DNA from 2 places in the Klebsiella sp. genome. Region 2 is predicted to be linked to the other one. Evidence: predicted binding sites of a transcription regulator. Region 2 holds the regulator's gene; the other holds the start of a gene.
What was found. The regulator PurR, encoded in region 2, represses purine synthesis genes. The targets are predictions, from matches to a motif close to CANGCAAACGTTTGCNTG.
Positions count from the first base shown of each region.

Region 1: purL (phosphoribosylformylglycinamidine synthase) is a predicted target of PurR. The motif match lies at 4,400-4,417, and genes of this name have one in related genera.

Region 1 covers NZ_JAPUEW010000068.1:144,544-150,444, forward strand. The annotation lists gene purL (phosphoribosylformylglycinamidine synthase) at 440-4,327, opposite strand; gene mltF (membrane-bound lytic murein transglycosylase MltF) at 4,500-5,901, shown strand, end outside.
Region 2 covers NZ_JAPUEW010000042.1:97,053-102,953, reverse strand. The annotation lists gene QVF11_RS12435 (MFS transporter) at 1-676, opposite strand, end outside; gene cydH (cytochrome bd-I oxidase subunit CydH) at 844-933, opposite strand; gene purR (HTH-type transcriptional repressor PurR) at 1,230-2,255, shown strand; gene punR (DNA-binding transcriptional activator PunR) at 2,274-3,185, opposite strand; gene punC (purine nucleoside transporter PunC) at 3,307-4,491, shown strand; gene cfa (cyclopropane fatty acyl phospholipid synthase) at 4,790-5,901, shown strand, end outside.

The DNA.
Region 1 (5,901 bases), on a different contig from region 2:
TCGACGTTTCGCCCGATGACTGATAAAGCAGAGCTGTTATCAGGAGTTGGACGGCAGGCACCTGTTTGTGCGTCATTCGAGGTTTATGTAGCGCTTCCCGAGGGGGCTGACATAAGAAGGTGAATGAGCCACTGGTTATAATTATGCACGAACTATGCCAAATCGCAAAACATTTTATTAACACAATGAAATATAATGTCTTTTTACCATTTTATGACAGTAATGATAATGGTCATTATCTTTGCAAAGTGTCGCTAATTAGCAACACCGAATAAGTGATTTATTAACACCATTTTAAATCAATGAGTTAAGTGTCACCTTTTGACGACACCGCTATTGCACGTTTGTCGGCGATCCCCGACACCTTTTTCCCACGGTCATCACAAACAAAAAAGCCCCCTGCGATTACAGGAGGCTTAATGAGGTTTGCAAAGAAGACTTAGCCCAGCTGTTTACGCGCGTTGCGGAAAATACGCATCCACGGACTGTCTTCGCCCCAGTTTTCCGGATGCCAGGAGTTCGACACGGTACGGAAGACGCGCTCCGGGTGCGGCATCATGATAGTCGCGCGTCCGCTTTCGCTGGTCACCGCGGTAATGCCGTTTGCCGAACCGTTCGGGTTAGCCGGGTAGTTCTCCGTGACCTTACCAAAGTTATCGACGAAGCGCAGCGCCACCAGGCCTTTGCTCTCAAGCTGGGCCAGATGCGCACCATCACGAACTTCTACCTGCCCTTCACCGTGAGAAACGGCAATCGGCATCATCGAACCTACCATTCCCTGCAACAGCAGCGACGGGCTTTGGGTCACTTCAACCAGGCTGAAACGAGCTTCAAAACGGTCAGAGTGGTTGCGCACAAAGCGCGGCCACAGGTCGCTGCCGGGGATGAGCTCACGCAGGTTAGACATCATCTGACAGCCATTGCACACGCCCAGCGCCAATGTCTGTGGGCGATGGAAGAAAGTGGCAAACTCGTCGCGTACACGGTCATTGAACAGAATTGATTTCGCCCAGCCTTCACCCGCGCCTAAAACATCACCGTAGGAGAAACCACCGCAGGCCACCAGCGCCTGGAAATCAGCAAGACCGGTACGGCCCGCCAGCAGGTCGCTCATATGCACGTCGATAGCATCAAAGCCCGCACGATGGAACGCTGCCGCCATTTCTACATGGGAGTTCACTCCCTGCTCGCGCAGCACGGCAACCTTCGGACGCGCGCCGGTGGCGATATAAGGCGCAGCGATATCCTCATTGATATCGAAAGAAAGCTTCACGTTGAGGCCCGGATCGGCATCGTTAGTTTTCGCCTCGTGCTCCTGGTCGGCACACTCTGGGTTATCACGCAGACGCTGCATCTGCCAGGTGGTTTCAGCCCACCACATACGCAGCGTAGTGCGGCTTTCGCTGAACACCGGATGACCGTCGGCAGTGATGACAAAGCGATCGCCCGTGGTTGCCTGGCCAAGATAGTGAACACAATCCGCCAGGCCATTTGCGGCCAGCAGCGCTTCCACCGCCTGACGATCGGCGGCACGAACCTGAATCACACCGCCCAGCTCTTCGTTAAACAGCGCAGCCAGATGGTCATTGCCGAGCGCGGCGATATCCACGTTAACGCCGCAGTGACCGGCAAAGGCCATTTCGGCCAGCGTCACCAGCAGGCCGCCGTCGGAACGGTCATGCCAGGCCAGCAGTTTGCCTTCGGCAACCAGCGCCTGCATCGCATCCCAGAAGCCTTTCAGCTGAGCAACATCACGAACGTCTGCAGTAACATCGCCAAGCTGACGGTAAACCTGGGCCAGCGCGGTCGCGCCCAGCGCATTGTTTCCCTTACCTAAGTCAATCAGCAGTAGCGCATTATCTTCGCCAGAGAGCTGCGGGGTCACAGTGCGGCGTACGTCTTCCACACGGGCAAAAGCGGAAATCACCAGCGACAGCGGGGAAGTCATTTCGCGCTGCTCGTTGCCGTCCTGCCAGCGGGTTTTCATCGACATCGAGTCTTTACCCACTGGAATCGTCAATCCCAGCGCCGGACACAGCTCTTCGCCCACCGCTTTTACCGCTTCATATAAACCCGCGTCTTCACCCGGGTGACCGGCAGCGGCCATCCAGTTTGCCGACAGCTTCACGCGATTGAGCGCGCCAATCTGCGTCGCAGCAATGTTGGTCAGCGCTTCGCCCACCGCCAGACGAGCGGAAGCAGCGAAGTCCAGCAACGCAACCGGCGCACGTTCGCCAATTGACATGGCTTCACCGTAATAGCTGTCGAGGCTGGCGGTGGTTACCGCGCAGTTAGCGACCGGGATCTGCCACGGACCGACCATCTGATCGCGTGCGACCATGCCGGTCACGGTGCGGTCACCGATGGTGACAAGGAAAGTTTTCTCCGCCACGGTCGGCAGATGCAGCACGCGATTTACCGCGTCAGCAATAGTTATGCCCTGGCGTTCCAGACTCTGCCCCTGTGCTTTAAGGGTCTGCACATCGCGGGTCATTTTCGGCGTTTTACCCAGCAGCACGTCGAGCGGCAGATCAATCGGTCGATCGTCAAAATGGGTATCGTCAAGGCTCAGGTGCATCGCTTCAGTCGCTTCGCCAATAACCGCGTACGGTGCGCGCTCGCGACGGCACAGCTCATCGAATAGTGGCAGCTGCTCCGGCGCTACCGCCAGAACATAGCGCTCTTGAGATTCGTTACACCAGATTTCCAGCGGGCTCATGCCCGGCTCATCGCTGAGGATGTCGCGCAGCTGGAATTTACCGCCGCGTCCACCATCACTCACCAGCTCCGGCATGGCATTGGACAAACCGCCTGCGCCGACGTCATGAATAAACAGAATTGGGTTGGCATCGCCCAGCTGCCAGCAGCGGTCAATAACTTCCTGGCAGCGACGTTCCATTTCCGGGTTGTCGCGCTGTACGGAGGCAAAATCCAGGTCTGCATCAGACTGTCCCGACGCCATTGAAGAAGCAGCACCGCCGCCGAGGCCGATGTTCATCGCCGGGCCGCCAAGAACAATCAGCTTCGCGCCAACGACAATCTCGCCCTTCTGCACGTGTTCGCCGCGAATGTTGCCGATACCGCCCGCCAGCATGATGGGCTTGTGATAGCCGCGCAGCTCTTCGCCGTTGTGGCTAGTCACTTTCTCTTCATAGGTACGGAAATAACCGTTCAGCGCCGGGCGACCAAATTCGTTGTTAAACGCCGCACCGCCCAGAGGGCCATCGGTCATGATATCCAGCGCGGTCACAATACGATCCGGCTTGCCGAAATCTTCTTCCCATGGCTGCTCAAAGCCAGGAATACGCAGGTTGGAGACGGAGAAACCCACCAGCCCTGCTTTCGGCTTAGCGCCACGACCGGTCGCACCTTCGTCACGGATTTCACCGCCGGAACCGGTCGCCGCGCCCGGCCACGGAGAGATCGCCGTCGGGTGGTTATGGGTTTCAACCTTCATCAGAATATGCGCGTCTTCCTGGTGGAAGTCGTAGCGGCCCGTTTTGTGGTCAGCAAAGTAACGTCCCACCGCCGAACCTTCCATTACCGCAGCATTATCTTTATAGGCAGACAGCACGTAATCCGGAGTTTTCTCAAAGGTATTTTTGATCATCTTGAACAGCGACTTCGGCTGCTGTTCGCCATCGATGATCCAATCGGCGTTAAAAATCTTGTGCCGGCAGTGCTCGGAGTTGGCCTGCGCGAACATATAGAGTTCGATATCATTCGGGTTACGACCCAGATTATGGAAGGCATCCTGCAGATAGTCGATTTCGTCTTCCGCCAGCGCCAGCCCCAGACGGAGGTTGGCGTCAATCAGCGCCTGACGACCTTGTCCCAGTAGGTCAACGCTGGTTACCGGGGTCGGCTGATGGTGAGCAAACAGCTTTTCGCCCTCTTCCAGCGCGCCAAATACGCTTTCCATCATTCGATCGTGCAGTTCAGCCGCCACCTGCGCCCACTGCTCTTCAGTCAGGCTGCTCGCTTCAACGTAGTACGCAACGCCGCGCTCCAGGCGTACAACCTGAGACAGGCCACAGTTACGGGCAATATCGGTAGCTTTAGAAGACCAGGGAGAGATGGTGCCAGGACGGGGGGTAACGAGCAGTAGCTTGCCGGTTGGGGTATGGCTGCTTAAGTTCGGGCCATATTTTAGCAACCTCGCCAGATTCTCACGATCGTCGCCGCTTAGCGGGGCGCTGAGATCGGCAAAATGAACATACTCGGCATATATAGTGCTTACCGGAAGGTTGGCCGCCTGGAAACGTGCCAGCAGTTTATTGATACGGAATGCCGACAGTGCAGGTGAACCACGCAAAATTTCCATCATAAGTCTCTCGTCTTCGAAGCTTTCAGGGTGAGCCGGGGGAAACGGGCGCCATTATAGTGAATCCTGCGCCCCGACGAAACCGTTTGCGTAGAAATAAAATGGTTGCCAGGGTTTATCAATAAATGTGACCCGACTCGCGAATAAGTTGCCAACTGGCGCATTCTTAAGCAAAATGCCGCTCATTCGACGACAACCTTTTACTTTTTCCGGTCATAGTCTGCTGAGGAACGCAAAGCTGCAGAAGATTAACTATCTGAAAAAACTAAAGATTAATTATCTGCTCATCGGCATTGTAACCCTCTTGCTGGCGGCTGCCCTGTGGCCGTCTCTCCCGTGGATGGGGAAACCAGAGAACCGTGTGGCGGGGATTATGGCGCGCGGAGAACTGCGCATCAGCACCATTAATTCGCCAATGACCTTCGCGACCCTCAATGACAAAATCTACGGTTTCGATTATGAGCTGGCACAGCAGTTTGCCGACTACCTTGGGGTCGAGCTGAAGGTGACCGTCCGACAAAATATCAGCCAGCTATTCGATGACCTCGATGAGGGAAAAGCCGACATGCTGGCGGCAGGACTGGTCTACAACTCTGAACGGGTAAAGAACTATCAGCCCGGGCCAACCTACTATTCCGTTTCACAACAGCTGGTGTATCGCAAAGGTAGCCTGCGCCCGCGCAGCCTCGCTAATCTTACCGCGGAGCAGTTGGCTATCGCCCCCGGGCACGTGGCGATTAACGACCTGCAGGCATTAAAAGAACAAAAATATCCGGACCTCGACTGGCGCGTGGATGATAAACGCGGCACCACGGCGCTGATGCAGGCGGTGATCGACGGTAAGCTCGATTACACCATCGCGGATTCGGTCGCCGTCAGTCTGTTCCAACGCGTCCACCCGGAACTGGCCGTCGCGCTGGATATCAGCGATGAGCAACCGGTGACCTGGTTTAGTGAAAAAGGCGAAGATAACTCGCTGTCGGCGGCGATGCTCGATTTCTTCAATAACATTAATGAAGACGGCATCCTTGCGCGACTGGAAGAGAAATACCTCGGCCACGGTAACGATTTTGACTATGTTGATACGCGCACCTTCCTGCGCGCCGTGGAGAACGTCCTCCCTGATCTACAGCCGATGTTCGAAAAATATGCCCGGCAGATAGACTGGCGCCTGCTGGCGGCCATCTCATGGCAGGAGTCGCATTGGGACCCTCAGGCTACCTCTCCGACCGGCGTACGCGGAATAATGATGCTCACCCGCAATACCGCCCTGAGCCTGGGACTGACCGACCGTACCGATGCAGACCAAAGCCTCGACGGCGGCATGCGTTATCTACAGGATATGATGAGTAAAGTGCCCGACTCCGTTCCCAAAGACGAACGTATCTGGTTTGCGCTGGCGGCTTACAATATGGGCTACGCGCATATGCTTGACGCGATGGCGCTAACCAAAAAGCAGAAAGGTAATCCCAATAGCTGGGCCGATGTGAAGCAGCGTCTGCCGTTGCTGAGCCAGAAAAACTATTACAGTCGGCTGAAGTACGGCTTTGCGCGCGGTCATGAGGCCTACGCCTATG
Region 2 (5,901 bases):
GTGATATATAGGTGTAAAGCGTAAACATCGCCCCTGCCCCCAGAACGGTGGTCAGCAGCGCTGATAGCACCTGTGGGCGCATCAGTACTGAAAGTTCCTGCTTAACATCAGGCCGCTCACCCGCGCTTCCTTTTGGCAGGGAAAACCACAGGCTGACCATCGCCACCACGCCGAGACCCGCCGTTGCAAGGAACGACATTCGCCAGCCGATAGTTTCCCCCAACCAGGTCGCCGCCGGAACGCCGCCAATGTTGGCAATTGTCAGCCCCATAAACATGGTCGCCACGGCGCTGGCCTGCTTATGCTTCGGCACTACGCTCGCCGCTACTACTGAGCCGAGTCCAAAAAAAGCGCCGTGATTGAGGCTGGTAATAATGCGCGACAGCAGTAGCGTGGTGTAATCTGGTGCAATTGAAGAGAGTACGTTACCGAGAGTAAAAATCGCCATCAGGAAAATCAGCGCATTTCTGCGCGCACGGTGCGAAAGCAACAGAGTCATCAGCGGCGCGCCAACCATCACCCCAATGGCATAGGCACTAATAAGCATTCCCGCAGCCGGAATAGAGACATCCACGCCTTTGGCGATAACCGGTAATAGCCCCATTGGGGAGAACTCGGTAGTACCGATACCGAAGGCACCGATCGCCAGAGCGAGCAGGGGAAAGTTGATTTTCATTCAATGACTCCATCGGGCCGTCTTCAGCGACGGCATCTCATCAGAAGCCAAAAGCATGACATCAATCACAGAAAAACAAAAGTAAACGAAATGGCAAAATATTTTTGCGAAATTGATAATAATGGCGGAAAAAGAAAAGGGAGAACGATGCCTCCCTCATATTGGAATTAGTGCAGTATGGCGGTCAGCCCTGCGGCGACAATCAAACCCAGAACAATAATCGTCGTTGTCAGCGAAAACTTTAAATCTGTATCCATCAATTTTTCCCCTTGATTATCCCCACATGAAAAGTGAGCTTGCTCATTTTTACATAGATTAGCGCAAATATCTTCCGAGATTTAGAGGGATGCACATTTTTGCTCTTCCCCTTTGCCCCAAGATCGGACAAAATCCCACGCTAATTTGAAAGCGTATCGGCCATTGACCCCTTCCTGTCGTTCTGTGTCGTTTTCCCGACGTGATGTAATGATTAATTTTGGCATCAGGGTGTGTACAGGCAAACGTTTACGTACCGATAAACGGACGATCAGGTCAAGGTCTGGAGTGAGAAGTAATGGCAACTATTAAAGATGTAGCGAAGCGCGCAAACGTTTCCACTACAACAGTATCACATGTAATTAACAAAACGCGTTTCGTTGCGGAAGAGACGCGCAACGCTGTGTGGGCTGCGATTAAAGAACTGCACTACTCCCCCAGCGCCGTTGCTCGCAGCCTGAAGGTTAATCACACTAAGTCTATCGGATTGCTGGCGACCAGCAGTGAAGCGGCCTATTTTGCCGAAATTATCGAATCCGTTGAGAAAAGTTGCTTCCAGAAGGGCTATACCCTGATTCTCGGCAACGCATGGAACGATCCGGAGAAACAGCGCGCCTACCTGTCAATGATGGCGCAGAAGCGCGTGGACGGCCTGCTGGTGATGTGTTCTGAGTATCCTGAGTCGGTATTGAGCATGCTGGAAGAGTATCGCCATATTCCGATGGTCGTGATGGACTGGGGTGAAGCAAAAGCCGACTTTACCGACTCGGTTATCGATAACGCCTTCGAAGGGGGTTATATTGCCGGGCGCTATCTGGTGGAACGCGGTCATCGCGAAATTGGCGTGATCCCCGGCCCGCTTGAGCGGAACACCGGTGCCGGCCGCCTGGCCGGCTTTATGAAAGCGATGGAAGAAGCGCAGATCAACGTTCCTGAAAACTGGGTAGTGCAAGGTGATTTCGAGCCGGAATCCGGCTACCGCGCGATGCAGCAAATCCTCAGCCAGCACCATCGCCCGACGGCGATTTTCTGCGGCGGGGATATCATGGCGATGGGCGCTATCTGTGCGGCTGATGAAATGGGTCTGCGCGTGCCGCAGGATATTTCGCTGATCGGTTATGACAATGTGCGCAACGCCCGCTACTTCAGCCCGGCGCTGACCACCATCCATCAGCCAAAAGATTCTCTGGGCGAAGCGGCCTTCAATATGCTGCTGGACCGCATCGTCAACAAGCGCGAAATTTCCCAGTCTATTGAAGTACATCCGCGCCTGGTCGAACGTCGATCCGTGGCCGACGGCCCGTTTGTCGATTATCGCCGTTAATTCTCCTCGCGGGGCCGGCTATTCCGGCGCCCGCAGCCACTCCCTGTTCAGCGTTTCACTGTCGCCAAGGTAATCCAGCAGCCACATCAGCGCCGGTGAAGCGTCGCTTTGTTGCCACGTCAGGCAGCAGGCCGCATCAGGGAATGGGTTTTCCAGCGCCAGAGCCGTCCATTCTCCGCTATCAATTCGCTGCTGTGCAAAATGCTTTGGCACCATGCCAACACACAACCCTGCGCTGAGGCAGGTCGCGGAAGCGTCCCAGTCTGGCACCACCACCCTCTTCTGATTATCCAGCAGCCATGTCGTGCGTTTCGGTAGCGAGCGCGAAGTATCTTCCCGTACTAGCGACGGCCAGTTGCGTAACACATCGTCGCTTAGCGGGCCGTCCATTTTCGCCAACGGATGATCGCTGGCCACCACGCAATCCCAACTCAGCATCCCCATATCGCGAAACGCATAGCGCCCGCCGACGGGAATTGAGCGCGTCGCACCGATAGCTAATTCCACGCGGCCATCAGCTAACGCATCCCAGACACCGTTGAATACCTCCTGAAAGACAATCAGTTCAACGTCATCAAAATGACGATAGAAATCAACGATCATTTGCCGCATGCGCGCCGGTTTGACGATGTCATCGACAGCAATGGATAGCTGCCCGCGCCAACCGTTGGCTATCTGCTGGCATTGCTGACGAGTGATCTGCATTTTTTTGATAACAGAGCGCCCTTCCTGCAAAAACCAGACCCCGGCCGGGGTTAATTCGACATCGCGGTGACGGCGTTCAAAGAGCGGAACCGCCAGCCACTCTTCCAACTGACGCACGGTATAACTCACCGCTGAAGGTACGCGGTGTAGCTCCTGCGCCGCTGCGCTAAAACTGCCGTTACGCGCGACAGCATCAACCACCTCAAGTGAGTATTCTGACCACATATTCTGCCTACAAAATTTTTGAATCCACCTGACAAATATTAGCGTTTCACAAGCCCGAATGCACTCCCTACACTCTGCCGCACCGTACCTGCATCAATAACAAGAGAATTTTATGCAACAATTGCAACAACCTGGGAAAGGATTTTTAGTTTGGCTGGCCGGGCTCAGCGTGCTCGGCTTTCTGGCCACCGATATGTATCTGCCGGCTTTCGCCGCGATCCAACAAGATCTCAACACTTCAGCGGCTTCAGTCAGCGCCAGCCTGAGCTTGTTCCTGGCAGGCTTTGCCATTGGACAGCTTTTTTGGGGGCCGCTCTCCGACCGTTACGGACGCAAGCCGGTACTGCTAAGCGGCCTGGTCATTTTCGCTATCGGCTGTCTGGGGATGCTTTGGGTGCAAGATGCCACACTGATGCTGGCGCTGCGCTTCATTCAGGCGATTGGCGTTTGCGCCGCCGCCGTGACCTGGCAAGCGATGGTGACCGATTACTACCCAGCCCATCGCACAAACCGTATTTTTGCCGCCATTATGCCGCTGGTGGGCTTGTCTCCAGCACTGGCGCCGCTGCTCGGCAGCTGGCTGCTGGTTCATTTCGAATGGCAGGCTATTTTCGCCGTTCTGTTCGCGATAACCCTGTTACTCATGCTGCCTGCCCTGCGTCTGAAAGCGGCGAAAAAGACGGTTGTCGGCACCCAGCAGAAGCTGACTTTCCTTGCCCTACTACGCTCGCGCGAATACAGCGGCAACGTGCTGATTTATGCCGCCTGCTCCGCCAGCTTTTTCGCATGGTTGACCGGCTCGCCATTTATTCTTCACGAGATGGGCTACAGCCCGACCGTTATCGGCCTGAGCTACGTTCCGCAAACTATTGCGTTTCTGGTTGGCGGTTACGGCTGCCGTGCGGCTTTACAAAAATGGTCAGGGCAGCAGATCCTGCCGTGGCTGCTGGTGATTTTCTCCATCAGCGTTGCCGCTACCTGGCTGGTAGGTTTACAGGCTAATGCCACGCTTGTCGGATTAATGATTCCGTTCTGCGCAATGGCGGTGGTAAATGGCGGTATTTATCCTATCGTCGTTGCTCAGGCGCTGAAGCCGTTCCCGCAGGCGACCGGTCGCGCCGCAGCTTTGCAAAATACCTTACAGTTGGGTCTTTGCTTTATCGCCAGTCTGCTGGTTTCTACGCTGATAGCAACACCGCTGCAAACCACCACCAGCGTGATGCTTATCTCCATTGTACTGGCCGGTATCGGTTACCGTATGCAGTACAAGGCCACTGCGCTGGCAACAGAATCGTCACATGCTTAAGGTAATCTTCAGATAGTGTTAAGGTCCAGTAATTAGCTTGCTAACATATTTTTATTGAAAGCCTGTTTTTAGCGGCCTATACTGGATCCGGCATCACATAAATAGAAAGATTAATTGATTTAACGGGAGCAGGATGCGTCCCGTTTCTCCATGGAAGGCCTTTCGGCAAGGGTTATCTCCCTTCCTCTGTTCTACGTCGGATAGCAGCCTCACGGATTGTCCGTGAGATTTCTCACAAAGCCAGAAAAGCGTCTACGCTGTTTTAAGGTTCTGATCACTTGGGCGTGATGGAGAAGCTATGAGTTCATCGTGTATAGAAGAAGTAAGCGTACCAAATGATGATTGGTACCGGATTGTCGCTGAATTATTAGGCCGTGCGGGCATCGAAATTAACGGTCCTGCCCCCTCCGATCTGCGGATTAAAAACCCCCTCTTTTTTAAGCGCGTTTTACAAGAAGGGTCGCTGGGATTGGGAGAGAGCTATATGGACGGCTGGTGGGATTGTGAGCGGCTGGATTTATTTTTCCATAAAGTCTTACGTGCCGGGCTGGAAAGTCAACTTCCCCACCATTTTAAAGATACCCTCCGCATCGCGAGCGCTCGCTTATTCAATCTGCAAAGTAAAAAAAGGTCCTGGATAGTCGGCAAAGAACATTACGACTTAGGTAACGATCTTTTCAGCCGCATGCTCGACCCTTTTATGCAATATTCCTGCGGATACTGGAAAGATGCGCAGAATCTGGAAGATGCACAGCAGGCAAAATTAGATCTGATCTGCCAAAAGCTGCAGCTTGAACCCGGAATGCGGGTGCTGGATATTGGCTGCGGCTGGGGTGGTCTGGCTTACTATATGGCTAAAAACTACCAGGTCAGCGTTGTTGGTGTCACTATTTCAGCCGAACAGCAAAAGATGGCCCAGCAGCGTTGTGAAGGGCTGGACGTAACAATTCTGCTCCAGGACTATCGCGATTTGCATGATAGTTTTGACCGCATTGTTTCCGTTGGTATGTTTGAACATGTCGGGCCTAAAAATTACGACACCTATTTTGACGTGGTGGATCGTAATTTAAAAGCTGACGGTCGTTTCCTGCTGCACACAATCGGCTCGAAAAAAACCGACCATAGCGTCGACCCGTGGATTAATAAATATATCTTCCCCAACGGTTGTCTGCCGTCGGTACGCCACATCGCACAGGCCAGTGAAACGCATTTCGTGATGGAAGATTGGCATAATTTCGGTGCCGATTATGACACCACGCTAATGGCATGGTATGAGCGTTTCCTCAATAGCTGGCCGGAAATCGCTGACAACTATTCGGAAAGATTCAAACGTATGTTTAGCTATTACCTGAATGCCTGTGCTGGTGCTTTTCGCGCCCGCGATATTCAGCTTTGGCAGGTGGTTTTTTC